3 regions of the Azospirillum sp. A26 genome follow, and region 3 is predicted to be linked to each of the others. Evidence: predicted binding sites of a transcription regulator. Region 3 holds the regulator's gene; each other region holds the start of a gene.
What was found. Region 3 encodes LexA, which represses DNA repair genes until DNA is damaged. Its sites were predicted from a motif close to ATGTTCTANTTTGGTTC; they were not measured.
Positions count from the first base shown of each region.

Region 1: ABNQ39_RS35235 (putative DNA modification/repair radical SAM protein) is a predicted target of LexA. The motif match lies at 4,285-4,301, and genes of this name have one in related genera.
Region 2: pheA (chorismate mutase) is a predicted target of LexA. The motif match lies at 3,451-3,467, and genes of this name have one in related genera.

Region 1 is NZ_CP170477.1:55,841-62,838, forward strand. It holds gene cysN (sulfate adenylyltransferase subunit CysN) at 1-1,367, shown strand, start outside; gene ABNQ39_RS35230 (UdgX family uracil-DNA binding protein) at 1,616-3,034, opposite strand; gene ABNQ39_RS35235 (putative DNA modification/repair radical SAM protein) at 3,046-4,257, opposite strand; gene ABNQ39_RS35240 (DUF2076 domain-containing protein) at 4,701-5,384, shown strand; gene ABNQ39_RS35245 (nucleotide sugar dehydrogenase) at 5,700-6,998, opposite strand, start outside.
Region 2 is NZ_CP170473.1:2,026,146-2,033,143, forward strand. It holds gene ABNQ39_RS23195 (MFS transporter) at 1-308, shown strand, start outside; gene ABNQ39_RS23200 (PRC-barrel domain-containing protein) at 313-882, opposite strand; gene ABNQ39_RS23205 (DUF3072 domain-containing protein) at 1,107-1,361, opposite strand; gene metW (methionine biosynthesis protein MetW) at 1,439-2,047, opposite strand; gene metX (homoserine O-acetyltransferase MetX) at 2,069-3,286, opposite strand; gene pheA (chorismate mutase) at 3,522-4,418, shown strand; gene hisC (histidinol-phosphate transaminase) at 4,569-5,660, shown strand; gene ABNQ39_RS23230 (amidohydrolase family protein) at 5,724-6,998, opposite strand, start outside.
Region 3 is NZ_CP170472.1:761,812-768,809, forward strand. It holds gene gltX (glutamate--tRNA ligase) at 1-828, opposite strand, end outside; gene ABNQ39_RS04090 (ComEC/Rec2 family competence protein) at 985-3,138, shown strand; gene lexA (transcriptional repressor LexA) at 3,213-3,938, opposite strand; gene ABNQ39_RS04100 (molybdopterin molybdotransferase MoeA) at 4,163-5,392, opposite strand; gene moaC (cyclic pyranopterin monophosphate synthase MoaC) at 5,397-5,894, opposite strand; gene ABNQ39_RS04110 (GNAT family N-acetyltransferase) at 5,891-6,388, opposite strand; gene trpC (indole-3-glycerol phosphate synthase TrpC) at 6,393-6,998, opposite strand, start outside.

The DNA.
Region 1 (6,998 bases), on a different replicon from region 3:
TCGAGCGGATCGCCGCCGACTACCGCGTCTTCGCCCAGCGTATCGGCATCGACGAGGTCACCTGCATCCCGGTCTCGGCGCTGACCGGCGACAACGTCACCAAGCCGTCGGAGCAGATGGTCTGGTACGGCGGCCCCACCCTGCTCGGCCATCTGGAGAGCGTCGACGCCTCCGCAGAGGAAAAGCTCGGCGCCTTCCGCATGGCGGTGCAGTGGGTCAACCGGCCCAACCAGGATTTCCGCGGCTTCTGCGGCACGGTGGCCGGTGGCGCGCTGCGCACCGGCGACGAGGTCGCCATCCTGCCCGGCGGCCGGACCAGCCGGGTGGCGCGGATCGTCACCATGGACGGCGATCTGGAGACGGCGCTGCCCGGACAGGCGGTCACGCTGGTGCTGGCCGACGAGGTCGACGCCAGCCGCGGCGACATGATCGTCGCCGCCGCCGGCCGGCCGGAGGTGGCCGACCAGTTCGCGGCGCATGTGGTGTGGATGGACGAGCAGCCGCTGCTGCCCGGCCGTTCCTATCTGCTGCGCGCCGGCACGGCGACGGTCGGCGCCCAGGTGACCGAGCTGAAGCACGCCATCAACGTCAACACCCAGGAGCATGCCGCCGCCAAGCATCTGGATCTCAACGACGTCGGATTCTGCAATCTGGCGCTCGACCGGCCGATCCCGTTCGACGCCTATGCCGACAGCCGCGAGACCGGCAGCTTCATCCTGATCGACCGGCTGACCAACGCCACCGCCGGCTGCGGCATGATCCGCTTCCCCCTGCGCCGGGCCTCCAACATCCACCGCCACGCCTCGAAGCTGGACAAGGCGGCGCGGGCCGGCGGCCTGCAGAAGCCCTGCGTGCTGTGGTTCACCGGCCTGTCCGGTTCCGGCAAGTCCAGCGTCGCCGACCGGCTGGAGCAGGAACTGCACCGTCTCGGCCGCCGCACCATGATCCTCGACGGCGACAATGTCCGCCATGGGCTGAACCGGGATCTGGGCTTCACCGACGAGGACCGGGTGGAGAACATCCGCCGCGTCGCCGAGCTGTCGAAGCTGATGGTGGAGGCCGGGCTGATCGTGCTGGTCAGCTTCATCTCCCCCTTCCGCGAGGAGCGCCGGATGGCGCGCTCCCTGGTGGAGGACGGCGAGTTCCTGGAGATCTTCATGGACACCCCGCTGGAGGTCTGCGAGGCCCGCGATCCCAAGGGCCTGTACAAGAAGGCCCGCGCCGGTCAGCTTCCGCACTTCACCGGCATCGACAGCGCCTACGAGCCGCCGGAAGCGCCGGAGATCACGCTGAAGGGCGCCGAACACGGCACCGACGCGATGGTCGCCCAGGTGATCGAGGAGCTGCGGCGGCGCGAGGTGATCTGAGGGGGGCGGATCCTTGGTGTCCTGGTGGGTTTCGTGAAAAGATCGACACGGATTTCACGAATTTAGACACGGATTTCACGAATTTTTATTTTCTCATAGAAGCCGTATTTTTGCGAACGTCACCGAAGTATTGAAAACATCCGTGAAATCCGTGTTCAAATCCGTGAAATCCGTGTCGATCTTGTCCGACGCCGTCCGGCTTTCCTAGAAAACAGCGCCGTAAACCCTTGTGGTCATCGGAGAGGTCGTCAAGCCGTCCCCTCCACCATCCCCCGCGCCCGCCGCAGGTCGGCGACGAAGTCGCGATAGGCCTGTTCCGCCCCCTCCCCCGCCGGCAGGCGCAGCAGGTAGGACGGGTGGACGGTGACCAGCCCCTCCCAGTCGCCGAACCCCGTCGGCCCGCGCTCCCGCAGCACCGAGACGCTGCGTCCGGTCAGCGCCAGGGCCGCGGTGGCGCCCAGCGTCACCACCAGGCGCGGGCGGACGAAACCCAGCTCCTTCATCAGCCACCAGCGGTAATGCTTCACCTCGCCGGCCGTCGGCGACTGGTGCAGGCGGCGCTTGCCACGGGCGACGAACTTGAAATGCTTCACCGCGTTGGTCAGGTAGGCGGCACTGCGCTCGATCCCGGCCTCTTCCAGCGCGCGGGTAAGCAGCTGCCCGGCCGGGCCGACGAAGGGGCGGCCTTCCAGATCCTCCCGGTCGCCGGGCTGCTCGCCGACGATGGCGATGGCGGCCCCCACCGGCCCTTCGCCCAGCACCGCCTGCGTCGCCCCCGGCACCAGCGGGTCCGCCGCCCGGATGATGCGGTTCAGCTCGGCCAGCGTCGCCGGCTCCTGCCGGGCCATGGCGGCGACGGCCTTGTCGGGGTTGCGGCGGCGGGGGGCTGCGGCCTCCGCCTCGATCATCGCCTGGACGCGGGCGGGGGCACCGCGGATCATGCCGGGAATGGCCGCCGCCTCCGGCAAATTGGCCCAGTATTTCCGCGGCATCTCCGCCCGCATCGCCGTCGGGTTCACCCGTGCGGGATTGAAGGTGCTCTCGTAATAGCGCTGCCAGCCCTCGGCGAAGCGGTCGTCGCGGTCGAGCCCCTCCGGCCTCAAAGCCGCCGGCCCGACCGTCAGCGAGCGCCGGTCCCAATGCAGAGATCCCACCGGCGTCAGGATCGTCCAGACCAAGCTCTCGAAGCGCTCGACGAAAAAGGGGGCGGTCGCCTCGACGATGAAATTGTCGGGCTCGAACCATGCGACGTAGCGCTCGCTCCCATCCGGATCTCGCACATCATGGAAGCGCAGGAAGGCGTGCATCTTGTGCAGGTCGCGCCGCACCGCCTTGTCCAGCAGCGCCAGCCGGTGGACCAGCGGATCGGCATGGTGGTCGAGGATGTCGCGCTCCCCCTGCACCACCCGATAGACCAGCCGGTGCAGCAGGGCGTAGCGCTCCGGATCGCGGTGACAGACCACGCTTTCGATCAACGCCCCCACCGGGCGGGGCAGCGGAATCGGCGGCGCATCCACCGGCAAGGGCTCCGCATCGCCGAACAGCGACGGCATTGCCCCGCCGCTCCATACCACCCCGTCCGGATCGGCGCCGAGCGCGACCAGCCCGCGCAGCGCGCGGCGGAAGCCGTCCAGGTCGGCGCCGTCCCTCAGCTCCACATGCCGCATGACCGAGCCCCTCAGAACAGGCTGAGCTGCTTGGGCGGCGCCACCAGCCTCTGCCGCAGATCGGCGCGGTCGGTCAGCCCGCCCGGATGGTGGTCGGCGGCGATCAGGAAGGCGCGCGCCCGCTTCAGCCCTGACGACAGCCGCGCCACATCCTCCAGCCGCAGGGTGGTGTGGCGGCGGGCCTCGACGATCTTGTCGACTGCCCGCGCCCCCAGCCCCGGCACGCGCAGCAGCATCTCGCGGTCGGCGCTGTTGACGTCCACCGGGAAGCGCTCGCGGTTCTTCAGGGCCCAGGCCAGCTTGGGGTCGATGCCCAGATCCAGCATCCCGCCCTCGCCCCCGGCGGCGATCTCGTCCACCGTGAAGCCGTAATAGCGCAGCAGCCAGTCGGCCTGGTACAGCCGGTTCTCGCGCTGGAGCGGCGGCGGCTTGGCCGGCAGGGCGGAACTCGCCTCCGGGATCGGGCTGAAGGCGGAATAATAGACCCGGCGCAGCCCATAGCGGCGATAGAGCGTGTCGCTGGTCTCCAGCACCGACAGGTCGGTGGAGGCGTCGGCGCCGACGATCATCTGGGTGCTCTGGCCGGCGGGGGAGAAGCGGCGCTTTTCCTCCTTGGCCTCCAGGATGCGTTCGCCGACCTGCCCCATCACCGCCTTGATCGAGCTGCCGTCCTTCTCCGGCGCGAACTCCTTCAGGCTGCGGTCGGAGGCCAGTTCGAGGTTGATCGACAGCCGGTCGGCCCACAGCCCGGCCTGCTCGATCAGCCAGGGGCTGGCCTCCGGGATGGTCTTCAGGTGGATGTAGCCGGCGAAGCCATGGTCGCGCCGCAGTGTGCGCGCCACCAGCATCAGCTGCTCCATCGTATGGTCGGGCGAGCGGATGATGCCGGAGGACAGGAACAGCCCCTCGATGCAGTTGCGCTTGTAGAAGCCCAGCGTCAGCTGCACCACCTCGTCGACGCTGAACCGCGCGCGCCGCACGTTGGAGGAACGGCGGTTGATGCAGTAGGCGCAGTCGAACAGGCAATAGTTGGTCAGCAGGATCTTGAGCAGCGAGACGCAGCGCCCGTCCGGCGTATAGGCGTGGCAGATGCCGGCCCCGGTGGTAGAACCGATGCCGTCCGGCCCGCCCGTCCGCCGCTTCGCCCCCGACGATGCGCAGGAGGCGTCGTATTTCGCCGCATCCGCCAGGATTTCGAGTTTGTCGAGCAGCGCGTCATCCACCGCGATGGCTTCCCTCTTCCTTTCAGAATGTTCGCAATATGTTCTTCCGGAAGGAAAAGGCAAGCGGGGTGTCTTGAAAGCGGGCCGGAACGGGGCCACGTGCTCTACAACCGGATCCGGGCCCCTCTGGCGACTTAGACGTGGTCGCGATGTCGGATCTCTTCACCTGCTCTTGCGCCGACGGGCGTGACCGCACTTGGAGGGACTGATGCCCTTGCCCCTGAGACAGCGCCCCCGGCCTCCGGCTTTCCCTGCTCCCGATCTTTCCGCGACGCGCGCCGACCCTCCGGCGCGCCGTACGGCTTTGCCGCCGCTCCGGGCGGTCGGCCTTGCCGCCCTCCGGGCGGTCGGCTTCGTGCGCCTGCGGGGCGTCGGCGCCGGGCCCAGACCCTGACTCCTTCCCCCGCCTCATTCCCAACCTTTTGATGAAGACGAGCATCGCCATGGACCACACCGAACGCCAGATCATCGACGACTTGTTCGCCAAGCTGCATCAGGCCGAGGCGCAATCCGGCCCGCGCGATCCCGAGGCCGAGGCGCTGATCCGCGAGCGGATCGCCCGCCAGCCGGCCGCCCCCTACCTGATGGCGCAGGCCATCGTGATGATGGAGCAGGCGCTCGCCGCCTCGCAGGGCCGCAACGAGGAGCTGGAGCGCCAGCTGCGCGAGCGCCCGGCCGCCGCTCCCGCTGCCCCGGCCCAGTCCGGCGGCGGCGGTCTGTTCGGCAGCCTGTTCGGCGGCAGCAGCCGTCCTGCTCCGCAGCCCTCATATCCGGCCTCTGCCCCGGCCGCAGCCGCCCCTGCGGCCGCCATGCCGGCCGGCTCGCCCTGGGGTCGTCCGCCGGCAGCATCCGGCACGCCTGCCTATGGCGACCCGCGCGTCGCCGGCTATGCCCAGCAGCCGCGGGCCGGCGGCGGCTTCATGGCCGGCGCCATGCAGACGGCGGCCGGCGTCGCCGGCGGCATGCTGATCGGCAGCGCGCTCTCCAGCATGTTCTCCGGCGGCGAGGCGGTGGCGGCCGAGGCTGCCAGTGCTGCCACCGATGCGGCCACCGCCGCCACCGACCATGTCGAACAGACGGTCGAGGACAGCGGCTGGGGCGATTTCGGCGGCGAAGAGGAGATGTGAGTCCATCCCTGATGGCGGCGCTCCGTTGAACTGAGCGCCGCCATTTCGGAGAAAATTCCTATATGATGGCGTCGGTCTCGCCGTTGCGGAGCCGACGCCATGCCTTCCCCTCCCCCTGTTCAGGATCGCCTGTGCCAAGGCATGGGAGGGGGCATGGCAGGGGGACTTCCCCGACCGATGGAACGCCGCCGTCCGGCCTGTTCCACAGCGTTCCATCCGGCCTCGCCGCCGACCCAGCAACCGACCCGCTGGATGGAACGCCGTCGCCCGGCACGTTCCACGCTGTTGCAGCTGCCTGCGGCTCCGCCCCGCGCTTCAGGCCTTCACGATGCGGTCGGCGAAGCCCTCGACGGCGCGCATGGCGTTGCGGGTATCGACCACCAGCGGGCAGTGGGCGGCGAGGCCCTGCCAGTCGATGCCGTCATGGTCGGTGACGATCACCGCCGCGTCGAAGCCGGCGAGCCGCTCCGCCGTCCACTCGACGGACCGGCGGCCGGCAAGGGCGGCATGCTCGCGGGTGACCGGCAGCACGGGGATGAAGGGGTCGTGGTACTCGACCGCTGCCCCGCGCTCCAGCAGCATCTCCATCAGCCGCAAGCCCGGCGATTCCCGGCTGTCGTCGACGTTCTTCTTGTAGGCCATGCCGACCAGCAGGATGCGCGACCGGCTGAGCCCGATCCCGGCCTGCCGGTCGAGCGCCAGGGCGAGGCGGTCGACCACATGGCGCGGCATCATCGTGTTGACCTCTCCCGCCAGCTCGATGAAGCGGGTGGAGATCTGGTACTCGCGCGCCTTCCAGGTCAGGTAGAAGGGGTCGATCGGGATGCAGTGGCCGCCCAGGCCGGGGCCGGGATAGAAGGGCATGAAGCCGAAGGGCTTGGTCTTCGCCGCCTCGATCACCTCCCAGATGTCGATGCCCATCGGCTCGAAGACGATCTTCAGCTCGTTCACCAGGGCGATGTTGACCGAGCGGAAGATGTTCTCGGTCAGCTTGGTCGCCTCCGCCGCCCGCGTGCCCGACACCGGCACCACCTGCGGCACCACCTGCTCGTAGAGCGCCACCGCCAGCCGGCGCGCGCCCTCGTCGTCGCCGCCGACCACCTTGGGGATGGTGCTGGTGGTGAAGTCGATGTTGCCGGGATCCTCGCGCTCGGGCGAATAGGCCAGGAAGAAGTCGCGGCCGCTGGCCAGCCCGGTCTCCTCCAGGATCGGCCGCATCACCTCGTCGGTGGTGCCGGGCCAGGTGGTCGATTCCAGGACCACCAGCTGGCCGCGGCGCAGCCGGTCGCGGATCAGCCGGGTGGAGGCCTCGACGAAGCTCAGGTCCGGCTCGCGCTGCGGCGACAGCGGGGTGGGGACGCAGACGATCACGGCATCGCAGGCGGCGAATGCGTCGGCATCGGTCGTCGCCCGGAACCGCCCGGTCGCCGCCGCCTCTGCGACGCGCCCATCGGCGATCTGCCGGATATAGGAGCGTCCGCCGTTCAGCGCCGCCGCCTTGGCCGGGTCGATGTCGAAGCCGGTGACCGTGAAGCCGGCCCCGGCCAGCGCCAGGGCCAGCGGCAGCCCGACATAGCCGAGCCCGACCACCGCCACCCGCGCGCTGCGGCCGCG
Region 2 (6,998 bases), on a different replicon from region 3:
TGCCGTCCGACCCGTCGACGCTGGACGTGGTCTGGCGGATGGCGCTGGCCGGCTTCGGCTTCGGCCTGTTCCAGACCCCGAACAACAAGGTGCTGGTCAGCAGCGCGCCGAAGGAGCGCAGCGGCGGCGCCAGCGGCATCCAAGCGACCGGCCGGCTGCTCGGCCAGACGCTGGGCGCCGCCACGGTCGGACTGGTCTTCACCGCCATCGGTAAGGCGGACGGCAGCGTCGTGGTGCTGTGGCTGGGCGCCGGGCTGTGCCTCTTCGCCTGCCTGACCGGCATCTTCCGCCGCCGCCCGGCCGCCTGACCGGTTACGGCTTGGGCTGCTGGCTTTCCGGCCGGGTCAGCGTCGGTTCACTGCCATAGGCGAAGGTTGGCGCCTTGTCGAGGTCGGCCTGCCCGATGTCCAGCATCGGCCCGTCGGGACCGTTGGCGAGCGTGCCGGCCGGCAGCGCCACCAGCTTCTCGCCCAGCCCCAGCACCTCGTTCGGCGCCACCACGATGCGATCGACCCGGTCGCTGCTCGGGTCCATGGTGAAGTCGAGGATGCGGCCGGCCATCTGCCCGTCGCGGGTGCGCAGCTCCGTCCCCACCATCGCCCGCGCCTGCTCGGGATTGAGTGCGGCGGAGGGCAATGCCGCCACCGGCGGTGACGAGCCCTGCGCGCCCGTCACCGGTGCTGCGGGATTCTGCACCTCCTGCGACGGCGCTTCGCCGCTGACCCCCGGCGGTGAGGCGATCTGTCCGGTTGCCGGCTGGTCGTCCGGCCGCGGCGCGGTCATCAGCGGCGGCGAGGTGGCGACGCCCGGCGCGGTCTGGGCGAAGGCGGTGCCGGTCAGCAGCAGCGCCGCGGCCGGAACAAGCATGAGGGGGCGGAGCATGAGGGCGACCCTTCCGTTCGGATTCAGGTATCGCCTTGGTTAACAGCGCAGAGTGCCTTTGGGTTGCCGACATGAATCCGCGCCTGTCTCCCTCTCCCCCCCGGGGAGAGGGTCGGGGTGAGGGGGATGCACATGCCGGACTTGTTGGAGAATCCTCGCCGCGCGCCCCCCTCACCCTAACCCTCTCCCCGGGGGGGAGAGGGGATATTGCGTTGCTTCCCCCCTCACTTCCCGCGGCCGGTCTTGTCCTGAAGCGCGTCGATGCGCTTGGACGCGTCCGCCTTGGTCAGGCCGTCATCGAAGGCTTCACCGGCCTCTTCGCTCAGCGTCTTCAGGTACGAGGCCTGGGCCCCGGTCATCGGCTCGTCGCCGGTGGTCCAGTCGTCGGGGTTCTTGTCGCGGTTGGAATGGTCCTCGCCGGTCTTCGGATTCTCGTGGCCGGCATGGTCATGGGTATCGGCGGTGTGCTTGGTCGTCATGATGCGTGCCTCTCGAAGGGGAACGCATCATGAACACATCTGGAGGCGGAAAGTTCCCGTCCCCCGTCCCGAAAACCTCAGCCATTCCGTCGCAGCAGGAAAACGCCCTGTTCGCCCAGTAGGTTGGCGAAGCCGGAATGGGCGTGGCTGGTCACCCGGCCGGCGCGGTTGATGATCCGCGTCTGCTCGATGGTGATGCCCATCTCTTCCGTCAGCACGACGAAGTCGCGCAGCGTGCAGAAATGGATGTTGGGGGTTTCCCACCACTGGTAGCCCAGCTTTTCCGTCACCGGCATGCGGCCGGTCAGCATCAGCTGCATGCGGACGCGCCAATAGCCGAAATTCGGCACCGACACGATGGCGCGCCGGCCGATGCGGCACAGCATCTCCAGCACGTCGCGCGGCTGCTTCATCGCCTGAAGCGTCTGGCCCAGGATGACGTAATCGAAGGCTTCCGCCGGATAGTCCTTCAGGTCGGTCTCGGCATCGCCCTGGATCACCGACAGGCCGTGCGCCACGCACTGGCGCACGCCGTCCATGCTGAGTTCGATGCCGCGCCCGTCGACATTCTTGGTGTGGGACAGATGATCCAGCAGGGCGCCGTCGCCGCAGCCGACGTCCAGCACGCGGCTGTTCGGCTCCACCATCTCGGCGATCAGCTTCAGGTCGTCGCGAATGTCCACCATGGTCGGTCGTCCAGTCCCAAATCAGCGCGCGCGGCGGCGGACGGACAGGCCGCGATGCTCGGCGCAGCCCTCCAGGAAGCCGTGGATGACCTGATGGAACTCCGGCTCGTCCAGCAGGAAGGCGTCATGGCCCTTGTCGGTCTCGATCTCGACGAAGCTGACATTCCCGGCGACGGCGTTCAGCGCATGCACGATGGCCCGCGATTCCGAGGTCGGGAACAGCCAGTCGCTGGAGAAGCTGGCAAGGCAGAAGCGCACCGGCGTGGTCTTGCCCCCCGGCCGGAAGGCGTTGGCCAGCGTGCCCCCGGCATCGGCGGCGAGGTCGAAGTAATCCATCGCGCGGGTGATGTAGAGGTAGGAGTTGGCGTCGAACCGCTCGACGAAGGCCGCCCCCTGGTAGCGCAGATAGCTTTCCACCTGGAAATCGGCGTCGAAGCCGTAGGTGATCGCCTTGCGGTCCTGCAGATTGCGGCCGAACTTGCGGTGCAGGGCCGTTTCGGACAGGTAGGTGATGTGCGCCGCCATGCGGGCGACGGCCAGACCGGCCTCCGGCTTGGTGCCTTCCAGCAGATAGTTGCCGCCGCGCCATTCCGGGTCGGCCATGATCGCCTGGCGCCCGACCTCGTGGAAGGCGATGTTCTGCGCCGAATGGCGGGCGGCGGTGGCGATGGGCACCGCGGCGAACACCGATTCGGGATAGGCGACCGCCCATTGCAGCACCTGCATGCCGCCCATCGAGCCGCCGATGACGCAGAACAGCTTTTCAATGCCGAGATGTTCGACCAGCAGCTTCTGCGCCCGCACCATGTCGCCGATGGTCACCACCGGGAAAGACAGGCCATAGGGCTGGCCGGTGGCGGGATCGAGATCCTTCGGCCCGGTGCTGCCCAGGCAGCCGCCCAGCACGTTGGAGCAGATGACGAAATAGCGGTCGGTGTCCACCGGCTTGCCGGGGCCGACCAGCATCTCCCACCAGCCGGGCTTGCCGGTGACCGGATGCCTCTCCACCACGAAATGGTCGCCGGTCAGGGCGTGGCAGATGAAGATCGCGTTGGACTTGTCGGCATTCAGCGTGCCGTAGGTCTGGTAGGCGATCTGGAAGCCGCCGATCTCCACCCCGCTGTCCAGCCGCATCGGCCGGTCGCCCGCCAGACGCACGCGCTTGCCCGGCATGGTGGAGCTGTCGGCGACCGTGGCGGGGACCAGGGGAGGCTGCTGCGCGGTGGGAGGCGCGGACATGTCGTTTCTTGCCTTGGACGCTGTTCTGGGCAAACGGTTTTGGGCGAGCGGTTTGGCCTTCGGGCGTTCCGCTGCCGGAAGCCTTGCGGCGCCTTGGCGGAGACCGCCGGCGAGCTGTGGCGGAACGGGAGCGTATAGCTACGAAGCCGGCCTTCGGAGTGTCAATGTTTTCTTTGATTTCAGGGCGCATGCGGACTACTACTAACCGGCTCTGCATTCGATGGTTTTTTGACCCATGGCTTCCGCCCGGACCCCGCTCGACGATTTGCGCCGCGAAATCGACCAGATCGACGACGCGATCCATGACCTGCTGATGCGCCGCGCCGCCGTGGTGGAACGCATCGGGGCGGCCAAGGGCAATGGCGCGGCCGAAGCCGGCGCCCAGCCCGTCTTCCTCCGCCCGGCGCGGGAGGCGACGATCCTGCGCCGCCTGATGGCCCGCCATGCCGGCACCTTCCCCGCCCAGGTCGTCGTCCGCATCTGGCGCGAGATGATCACCGCCTTCACCCGCATGCAGGGTCCCTTCGCCGTCGCCGTCTATGCGCCGGAGGACCGCCGCGGCTTCTGGGATGTCGCCCGCGACCATTTCGGCGGCTTCGTGCCGATGACCGCCGTCAACACTCCCGCCGCAGCGCTCCGCGCCGTGTCGGAGGGGACGGCGACCGTCGCCGTGGTCCCCTATCCGGCCGAGGACGATTCGGATCCCTGGTGGCGCTTCCTGGTGTCGGCCGACGCCGGCCGGCCGCAGGTGGTGGCGCGTCTGCCCTTCGGCGGGCGCGGCAATGCCCGCGGCGAGAACCGCGACGCGCTCGCCATCGCCGCCGTCCCGCACGAGCCGACCGGCGACGACCGCACCCTGCTGAGCATCGAGATCGGCGGCGACCTCAGCCGCGGCCGGCTGAAGGATTCGCTGGAGGCCTGCGGCCTGCCGCCGGTCGGCTTCTGCACCTGGCATCCGGCCGGCCACGCCACCGGGATGAGCGGCGGCGGCCCGTCGGTCCATCTGGTCGAGATCGCCGACTTCGTCGGCCAGGGCGACCCGCGCCTCGCCAAGCTGCTGGAACGCTCGGGCGACATCCCGGTGCGGGTCAACGTCGTCGGCGGCTATGCCGTGCCACTCGCTCTGGGCTGATGTGCGCGAATGAGGCGAGCCGCCGGGGCAGCTCCTGCCTTATCCTGCCGGCCCTCGTGGAACGTTGGAACAGTGCCGTCGGCAGTGTTTCATCCTGTTCCACCCCATCCATGAACCGCCCATCCACCATCGTCGGAAGGTAAGCAGACCATGACCCAGCCGAACGGCCCGCAGCCGCGTCCGGGGATTCTCGACATCGCCGCCTATGTCGGCGGCGAGCATCAGGGTCATATCCGCCTCGCCTCCAACGAAGGGGCGCTGGGGCCGAGCCCGAAGGCGATGGAGGCCTATGCGGCGGCGGCCGGGACCCTGCACCGCTATCCGGACGGCGGCTCGGCGGCGCTGCGCGGCGCCATCGCCAAGCGCTTCAACCTGGATGCCGACCGCATCGTCTGCGGCGCCGGGTCGGACGAGATCATCAGCCTGCTGATCCGCTCCTATGCCGGGCCGGGCGACGAGGTGCTGTATTCGCAGTACGGCTTCCTGATGTACCCGATCGGCGCCAAGTCGGTCGGCGCCACCCCGGTGACGGCGCCGGAGGACGGGCTGACCGCCAGCGTCGACAACCTGCTGGCCCGCGTCACCCCGCGCACCCGCCTGGTCTTCCTCGCCAACCCCAACAACCCGACCGGCACCTATCTGCCGGCGTCGGAGGTGGCGCGGCTGCATGCCGGCCTGCCGCCGGACGTCATCCTGGTCATCGACGCGGCCTATGCCGAATACATGAACAAGGACGACTACACCGCCGGCGAGGAGCTGGTGGAGCGGTTCCCCAACGTGGTGATGACCCGCACCTTCTCGAAGATCTTCGCGCTGGGCTCGCTCCGCATCGGCTGGTGCTACGGTCCGGCCGGGATCGTCGACGTGCTGAACCGGGTGCGCGGTCCCTTCAACGTGTCGAACGCCGCCCATGTCGCCGGCGTCGCCGCGGTTGAGGATACCGAGTTCCTCGACCGTTCCCGCCGCCACAACGAGCAGTGGCGCGAGTGGTTCTCCGCCACCGTGCAGGAACTCGGCCTGACGGTGCATCCGAGCGTGACCAACTTCGTGCTGGTCGATTTCAAGGGCCAGCCCGCCGGCAAGGACGACGCCGAGGCCGCCCGCCAGTTCCTGAAGGCCCGCGGCATCCTGGTCCGCCAGATGCCGTCCTACGGCCTGCCGAGCTGCCTGCGCGTCACCATCGGCACCGAGCAGGAAATGCACGCGGTGGCCGACGCGCTGCGGGACTTCCTGAAGGCGTAACGGCTTCCCGACACAGAAAAGCCCGCTGGAACGGCCGTTCCGGCGGGCTTTTTCATGTTCGCCTCACCCCCGCTTCAGCAGGAAATCGACCGTTTCCGGCCGGCCCGGCAGGTCGAGCCTGGCCTGTACCGGCTCGCAGCGGCTGACGATCCGGCCGCGGCGCAGGACGAACAGGCGGGCGGCGCGGGTGCGGATCGCCTCCACCGGGTTGCCGGCCTGGAGCACCACCAGATCGGCGTTGCAGCCGGGCTCCAGCCCGTAGCCGTCCAGATGCAGCAGCTTGGCCGGGTTGACAGTCACCGCGTCGAAGGCGGCCTTGATGCCGTCCTGCCCGGTCATCTGGCCGACATGCAGGCCCATATGCGCCACCTCCAGCATGTCGCCGGAGCCCAGCGGATACCAGGGGTCCATCACGCAGTCATGGCCGAAGGCGACGGTCAGCCCGGCGGCCATCAGCTCCGGCACGCGGGTCATGCCGCGGCGCTTGGGATAAGTGTCGTGGCGGCCCTGGAGGACGATGTTGATCAGCGGGTTGGCGATCACCCCCAGCCGCGCCTCCGCCATCAGCGGAATCAGCTTGGAGACATAGTAATTGTCCATCGAATGCATGGAGGTCAGGTGCGATCCCGTCACCCGGCCGTGCAGCCCAAGCCGTTGCGTCTCGTAGGCAAGCGTCTCGACATGACGGGACAGCGGGTCGTCGCTCTCGTCGCAATGCATGTCGACCAGCAGCCCGCGCTCCGCTGCGATCTCGCAGAGCAGCCGGACCGAAGCGGCGCCATCGGCCATGGTCCGCTCGAAATGCGGGATGCCGCCGACCACGTCGACGCCCATGTCGAGCGCCCGGACCAGCAGCTCCTTCGCACCCGGCGCACGGAGAACACCGTCCTGAGGGAAGGCGACCAGCTGCAGGTCGAGATAGGGGGCGACACGCTTCTTGACGTCCAGCAGAGCTTCGGTCGCCAGCAGGCGCGGATCGCAGATGTCGACATGGCTGCGGATCGCCAGCAGCCCGCGCCCGACCGCCCAGTCGCAATAAGCGAGCGCCCGCTCGACGATGGCGTCCTGGGTCAGCTGCGGCTTCAGCTCGCCCCACAGCGCGATGCCTTCCAGCAGGGTGCCGCTCTGGTTCACGCGCGGCAGTCCGTAGCTGAGCGTGCTGTCCATATGGAAATGGGCATCGACGAAGGGCGGGCTGACCAGCCGGCCGGTGGCGTCGATCTCGGCGCCCGCCTCGCCGGCAAGATTGGCCTCGACCGCGGCGATGCGGCCGTCGCGGATGCCGATGTCGATGCCGCCATCGGTGCTGCCACGGCCATCCGGCAGGGTGGCGCGGCG
Region 3 (6,998 bases):
CTCGTCGTCGCCATGCGACCAGCCGAGCCGCAGCAGATAGTTGCGGATGGCCTCCGGCAGGTAGCCCATGTCGCGGTAGGCGTCGACGCCCAGCGCGCCGTGGCGCTTGGACAGCTTGGCGCCGTCCGGCCCGTGGATGAGGGGGATATGGCCGAAGCGCGGCAGCTCCCAGCCCATGGAATTGAAGATCTGGATCTGGCGGAAGGTGTTGGTCAGATGGTCGTCGCCGCGGATGACGTGGGTGACGCCCATGTCGTGATCGTCCACCACCACCGCCAGCAGATAGGTCGGCGTGCCGTCGGCGCGCAGCAGGATCAGGTCGTCGAGCTGGGCGTTCTGCACCGTCACCTCGCCCTGGACGAGATCGTTCAGGACGGTCTGGCCTTCCTGCGGCGCCTTCAGGCGGATCACCGGCGCCACGCCCGGAGGGGCATCGGACTCGGGACGGTCACGCCAGCGGCCGTCGTAGCGCATCGGCTGGCCGGCGGCCTTCTGGGCGGCGCGCATTTCCTCCAGCTCTTCCGGGCTGCAATAGCAGCGATAGGCCTTGCCGGCGGCCAGCATCTGGTGCGCGACCTCGGCATGGCGGTCCTTGCGCTCGAACTGGCTGACGGCGTCGCCGTCCCAATCCAGACCCAGCCACTTCAGCCCGTCGATGATGGCATCCACCGCCGCGTCGGTGGACCGTTGCCGGTCGGTGTCTTCGATCCGCAGCAGGAACTTGCCGCCGGTGTTGCGGGCGTACAGCCAGTTGAACAGGGCGGTGCGGCCACCGCCGATGTGCAGAAAGCCGGTCGGCGACGGAGCGAAGCGGGTGACGACGGTCATCGGTCTCTCAATTTCCGGTTCGGCGCTGGTATGATGCGCCGGTGGTTCGACACCGTGGTTTAACACAGCCACCCGGCTTGGAGGCAATGCGATGCGCGCATGGACGGTCGTTGAGGAGCTCGCGGGTGGCATCGCTGCGCCCGGAATCCGTTACCGGTGACGGCCGCCGGCTGGCCGGAGGAGGAAACCGACGGTCCGCCGGCACTTGGCGGAGGCTGGCGGCGCCTGCTGTCACGCATGAGCAGGCGACTCGTGGCGCTCGCGGAGGCGGAGGGCGAGCGCTGGGTGCTGTGGCTGCCCGTCGCCTTCGGGGCGGGTGTGTCGTTCTATTTCGGGTTGCGGCAGGAGCCTGACTGGTGGGTCGGCGCTGCGGCGGTCGGCTGCTGCGCGGTGCTGGTGCTGGCGCTGCGGCGATGGTTCGCCATGGCCGGTGTGGCGATGGCGCTGCTGATGCTGGCGGCGGGGTTCCTGGTGGCGCAGGCGCACACCATCCACATGGCGGCCCCGGTCCTGAGCCGCAGCATCGCCGGTGCGACCGTCACCGGCCGCGTGATGGCGGTGGAGCGGCGGCCGGGCGCGACGCGGATCACCCTGCGGGACGTGAGCGTCAGCAAGCTGACGCCGGAACGGACGCCGGCCGCCTTGCGGGTCCGGCTGTCGGACCGCTTCCCGGCACCGGCGCCCGGATCGGTGGTGCGGCTGCGGGCGACGTTGCTGCCGCCGCAGGCGCCGGCCGAACCCGGCGCCTTCGACTTCCAGCGGCGGGCCTGGTTCATGGGGCTGGGCGGGACGGGCTTTGCCACCGGTGCGCCGGAACTGGTCGAGGCGCCGCCGGTGACGGGGTGGAGCACGGTCGCCATTGCCTTCGAGAAGGCGCGGGGCGCGATTGCCGAGCGGGTGGCGGCTGCCATCGGCGATCCGGTGGAGGCGAGCGTCACCACGGCGCTGCTGAACGGCGAGGAGTTCGGCATCCCGGAAGCGACGATGGACGACTTCCGCAACAGCGGGCTGGCCCATCTGCTGTCGATCTCCGGCCTGCATGTCGGCATCGCCGCCGGCATCCTGTTCTATGTCGTGCGGGCATTGCTGGCGGCGGTGCCCTATATCGCGCTGCGGTGGCCGATCAAGAAGATCGCGGCGCTGTTCGGCATCCTGTCGGCACTTGGCTACACGCTGCTGGTCGGGGCGCCGCTGCCGACGGTGCGGTCGGTGTTGATGACCGGCATGGTGATGGGGGCGATCATGCTGGATCGTCATCCGTTGAGCATGCGGCTGGTCGCCTTTGCCGGGCTGGTCACCATGGCGATGGATCCGGAGGGCATGCTGGGGCCGAGCTTCCAGATGTCCTTCGCCGCCGTGGTGGCGCTGATCGCTGCCTTCGAGAAGGGCAGCGTCAGGCTGGCGGAATGGCGGCGCGATGCGGGATGGCTGGTGCGCGGGCTGTTCTATGTCGGCGGGATTCTGTTGACCAGCGTGGTGGCGACGCTGGCGACCTTGCCCTTCTCGCTCTTCCACTTCCAGCAGATCGCCTTCTACGGCGTGCTGTCGAACCTCATCGCCATTCCCATCACGTCCTTCTGGGTCATGCCGTGGAGCCTGATCGCCTACGCGCTGCTGCCCTTCGGACTGGAGGCGCCGGCGCTGATCGCCATGAACTGGGGCGACCGGGCGGTAATCTGGACGGCGGAATTCTTCGGACGCCTCCCCTGGGCCTCGCTGACCGTGCCGGCGATGCCGGCGGAAGGATTTGCGCTGCTGGTGGTGGGAGGGATCTGGCTGTGCTTGTGGACGCGGTGGTGGCGTTGGCTGGGCATGCTACCGGTCCTGATGGGGATGGCCTCGCCGATGCTGGCGGTGCGGCCGGATGTGCTGGTGGCCGGCGACGGGACGGTGATGGCTGTCAGGCTGCCGGACGGACGACTCAGCGCGTCGGTCAAAGGCGGCGGGCGGATGACCGAAACCTGGCGGGAGCGCGATGGCGAGCGGTCGGCGGCCGATCCCTGGCCGGCGGACGGAGGATGGAGCGGGGGAGGGCGGTCGCTGGACTGCGATGCGCTTGGCTGCCTGTACCGGGTGCAGGGAAAGACGGTGGCCTTGCCGCGGCTGCCGGATGCGCTGGACGAGGATTGCGGGACGGCCGATGCGGTGGTGACGGCGGAGGTGGCGCGGCGCTGCCGGGCGGATTTGGTGGTGGACCGCTGGACCCTGCGTCATGAAGGCGCGCATGCGCTGACGGTAACCGCCGAGGGGGTGACGGTGGAGACGGTGCGTGGGCTGCGGGGAGACCGGCCCTGGACCGGAGCAAAGTGAGAGGAGCTTTGGACTTCGCCGATCCCATCCGCCGCGGGGACGGAGGAGGGGATCGGCGGCCGGGCACGAAAAGCTCAGTACTTGCGCACGAGACCGACCAGCTTGCCCTGCACGCGGACGCGGTCGGCGCCGAAGATGCGGGTTTCGTAGGCGGCGTTGGCGGGTTCCAGCGCGATGGTGTTGCCCTTGCGGCGCAGGCGCTTCAGTGTCACTTCGCCCTCGTCCACCAGGGCGACGACGATGGTGCCGTTCTCTGCCGCATCGCAGCGCTGGATGACGATGGTGTCGTGGTCGAGGATGCCGGCCTCGATCATCGAGTCGCCGGAAACCTCCAGCGCATAATGGTCGCCACCGGTCAGCATCGAGGCGGGAACGTCGACGAAGGCGCTGTTGTCGCGCAGGGCCTCGATGGGCGTACCGGCGGCGATCCGGCCATAGAGCGGAAGCTGCACCGTCTCGTTGGCCGCGGCCGGGGTCGGGGCGGGCGGAGCGGTGTCGCGGCCGGCGAAGGCGAAATCGCCCTTGATGACGTTGGGCTGGAACTTCGGCTTGGGAGCCGCGGTCCGGTTGCGCGACGCGTCGAGACCCTCGGGAAGGCGCAGAACCTCCAGCGCACGGGCCCGGTGGGGCAGGCGGCGGATGAACCCGCGCTCCTCCAGCCCGGTGATCAGGCGATGGATGCCCGACTTGGACTTCAGGCCCAGGGCGTCCTTCATCTCGTCGAACGACGGCGAGACACCGCCCTGGCCAAGCCGTTCGTGGATGAACAGCAGCAATTCGTGCTGCTTGCGCGTGAGCATGGATGCCTCCCGGCTTCGGCCAGACTGAAGATGGAACAAAAACTAAACGTTGCTCCATGTTCTAGTTTGGTTCCTGCCGCGCGTCAAGCCCCCCAGCGGCTTCTTTTAGAACTTGTGTGGAACATTTGGAACGCGGTGAAACAGTTTTCCGGGTGATGTTCACCTGTTCCAGTCCTCGTCCCAGCACCGTTTCCAGGCGCCGTTTCTAAGCTCTGTGTTCAAGTCTAGATGCTGAGCACCCCATCCGTCAAAGGGAGCACGGTCACCATGGCGCCCGCCGGCTCCGGGTCGGCATGGGGCGGGCGGGGGATCAGGCAATCGGCCTGAGCGTACAGGGTGGTGATGGCGCTGTCCTGCCGGGCGAAGGGCGTCACGGTCAGGACACCGTCCGGGCCGGCGGCGAGGGTGGCGCGCAGATATTCCTCGCGCCGGTCGTTGGCTCTCAGCGCGCCGGTCAGGCGGGCGCGCAGCGGCAGGCGGTTGTCCTCCGGCGGCAAGCCTTGCAGCACGCGCAGGATCGGGCGGAGGAACAGGAGCGCGGTCACACCGGTGGACACCGGGTTGCCGGGCAGGCCGAGCAGCGGCACCGACCCGGCACGGCCGAACATCAAGGCCTTGCCCGGACGCATCGCCACCGTCTGCACCTCCAGCGCCACGCCGCGTTCGGCCAGCACATCGCGGACGAAATCGTAATCGCCATGCGCCGCCCCGCCGGTGGTGACCAGCAGGTCGCAGCCGGCGGCCCCCTTCGCCAGGGCCGCCACGCTCTCCGGCGTGTCCTTGGCGACGCCCAGATTGTGGGCGAGCCCGCCCTGAGCGGTCACCAGGGCGCAGAGGCCGAGCGCATTGGTGCTGACGATCTGGCTCGGTCCCAGCGGGTCGCCGGGCAGGGCGATCTCGTCGCCGGTGGCGAGGACGGCGATGCGCGGCCGGCGGTGGACCGACAGCCACGGCACATTGCCGCCGGCGGCCAGCGCGATGTCGCGCGCGGTCAGGCGCCGCCCCTTCGGCAGAAGCTTCTGACCGGCCGTGAAGTCGAATCCGGCCTCGCGGACGAAGCGGCCGGCGGCCACGGCGCGGCCGATCCGCACTGTGGCGTCGTCGGCGCTGCAATCCTCCTGCATCACCACGGCGTCGGCGCCGCCGGGCAGGGGCGCGCCGGTGAAGATGCGCACCGCCTCGCCCCGGCCGACGCTGCCGGTGAAGGCATGGCCAGCGGCGGATTCGCCGATGCGCCGCAGCGGGACGGGGGCCTCGGCGGTCGCGGCGGCGATGTCGGCGGCACGCACGGCCCAGCCATCCATGGCGGCGGCGTGGAAGGGCGGCTGGGTCAGCCGGGCGACCACCGGTTCGGCCAGCACACGACCGAGAGCGTCGGGCAGGGCGACCGTCTCCGCCGGGAGGGCAGCGAAGGCCGACAGGATGCGGGCGCGCGCCTCGGCGACGGAGATCATGGCGTCAGCCTCCGGTGGAGGACGACGTGGACGCACCCCATTCGCCGCTCTTGCCGCCGGCCTTGTGCAGCAGGCGCACGTCGGTGACGGTCATGCCGCGGTCCACCGCCTTGCACATGTCGTAGACGGTCAAGGCTGCGACGGTGACGGCGGTCAGCGCCTCCATCTCCACGCCGGTCTGGCCCTTCAACTTGCAGGTTGCCGTCACGTCCACCGCGTTGCGGGCGGGATCGCAGGACAGGTCGACCTTGACAGAGGTAAGCATCAGCGGGTGGCAGAGCGGGATCAGGTCGGGCGTGCGCTTGGCCCCCATGATGCCGGCCAGCCGGGCGACCGACAGCACGTCGCCCTTCTTCACCCCGCCCTGCATGATGAGCGCCAGCGTTTCCGGCTGCATCAGCACGGTCGCCGCGGCGGTGGCGGTGCGTTCGGTGTCGGCCTTGTCGGAGACGTCGACCATCACCGCCTTGCCCTCGGCGTCGAAATGGGTAAAGCCGGTCATCGTGCGGTCTCCGTCAAAAGCTTTTCCATGAAGACGCTGACGCCATTGTCTTCGTAGCAGGCATAGGGGCCGCGGTCGGTGAAGCCGGCCTTGCGGTAGAGCGCCAGCGCTTCGGGCTGATGGATGCCCGATTCGAGCAGCAGGGCGTTCAGGCCCTCCGCCCGCGCCTGCTCCTCCAGCCGGGCGAGCAGGCGGTCGCCGATGCGCTGTCCGCGGGCGGCGGGATCGACATACATCCGCTTGATCTCGCCATAGCCCGTGGGATCGACGCGGAGTGCGGCGCAGCCGACCGGAACGCCGTCCTTGCGGGCGACGAGGAAGCGCAGGTTCGGTGCCTCCAGTTCGCCGATGTCGAGCAGGTGGCAGGTGTCTGCCGGATAGAGATCCAGCAGATAGCGGTCGAGCGCCGCCACCAGCGCGATCACGGCATCCTGGCGCGGGCTCTCCGCGGCGATCAGCACATCGGCTGTCAGATCGGCCACCACCTCGGTCATCGCGTCACACCGGAGCCAGCAGGGCGCGGGTGGCGGCGGTGACGTCGGTCTGCCGCATCAGCGATTCGCCAACCAGGAAGCAGCGCGCCCCGACCTTCGCCATCCGGGCCAGATCGGCGGGATTGTAGAGTCCGCTTTCCGCCACCAGCATACGGTCGGCCGGCACATTGGCGGCCAGCTCTTCCGTCGTCGCAATATCGACCGCCAAGGTCTTGAGATTGCGGTTATTGACGCCCAGCAGCGGGGTCCTCAGCAGCAGCGCGCGGTCCAGTTCGGCGCGGTCATGCACCTCGACCAGCACGTCCAGCCCCTGGGCGATGGCGGCGTCCTCGATCTCCGCCGCCTGGGCGTCGGACAGCGACGCCATGATGATCAGGATGCAGTCGGCGCCCAGCGCGCGGGCTTCAACGATCTGATAAGGATCGACCATGAAGTCCTTGCGCAGGACCGGCAAATCGACGGCGGCGCGGGCGGCGACCAGATACTCGTCCTTGCCCTGGAAATAAGGCTCGTCGGTCAGCACCGACAGGCAGGTCGCACCGCCCTCGCGATAGGCACGGGCCAGGGCCGGCGGGTCGAAATCGGGACGGATCAGACCCTTGGACGGGCT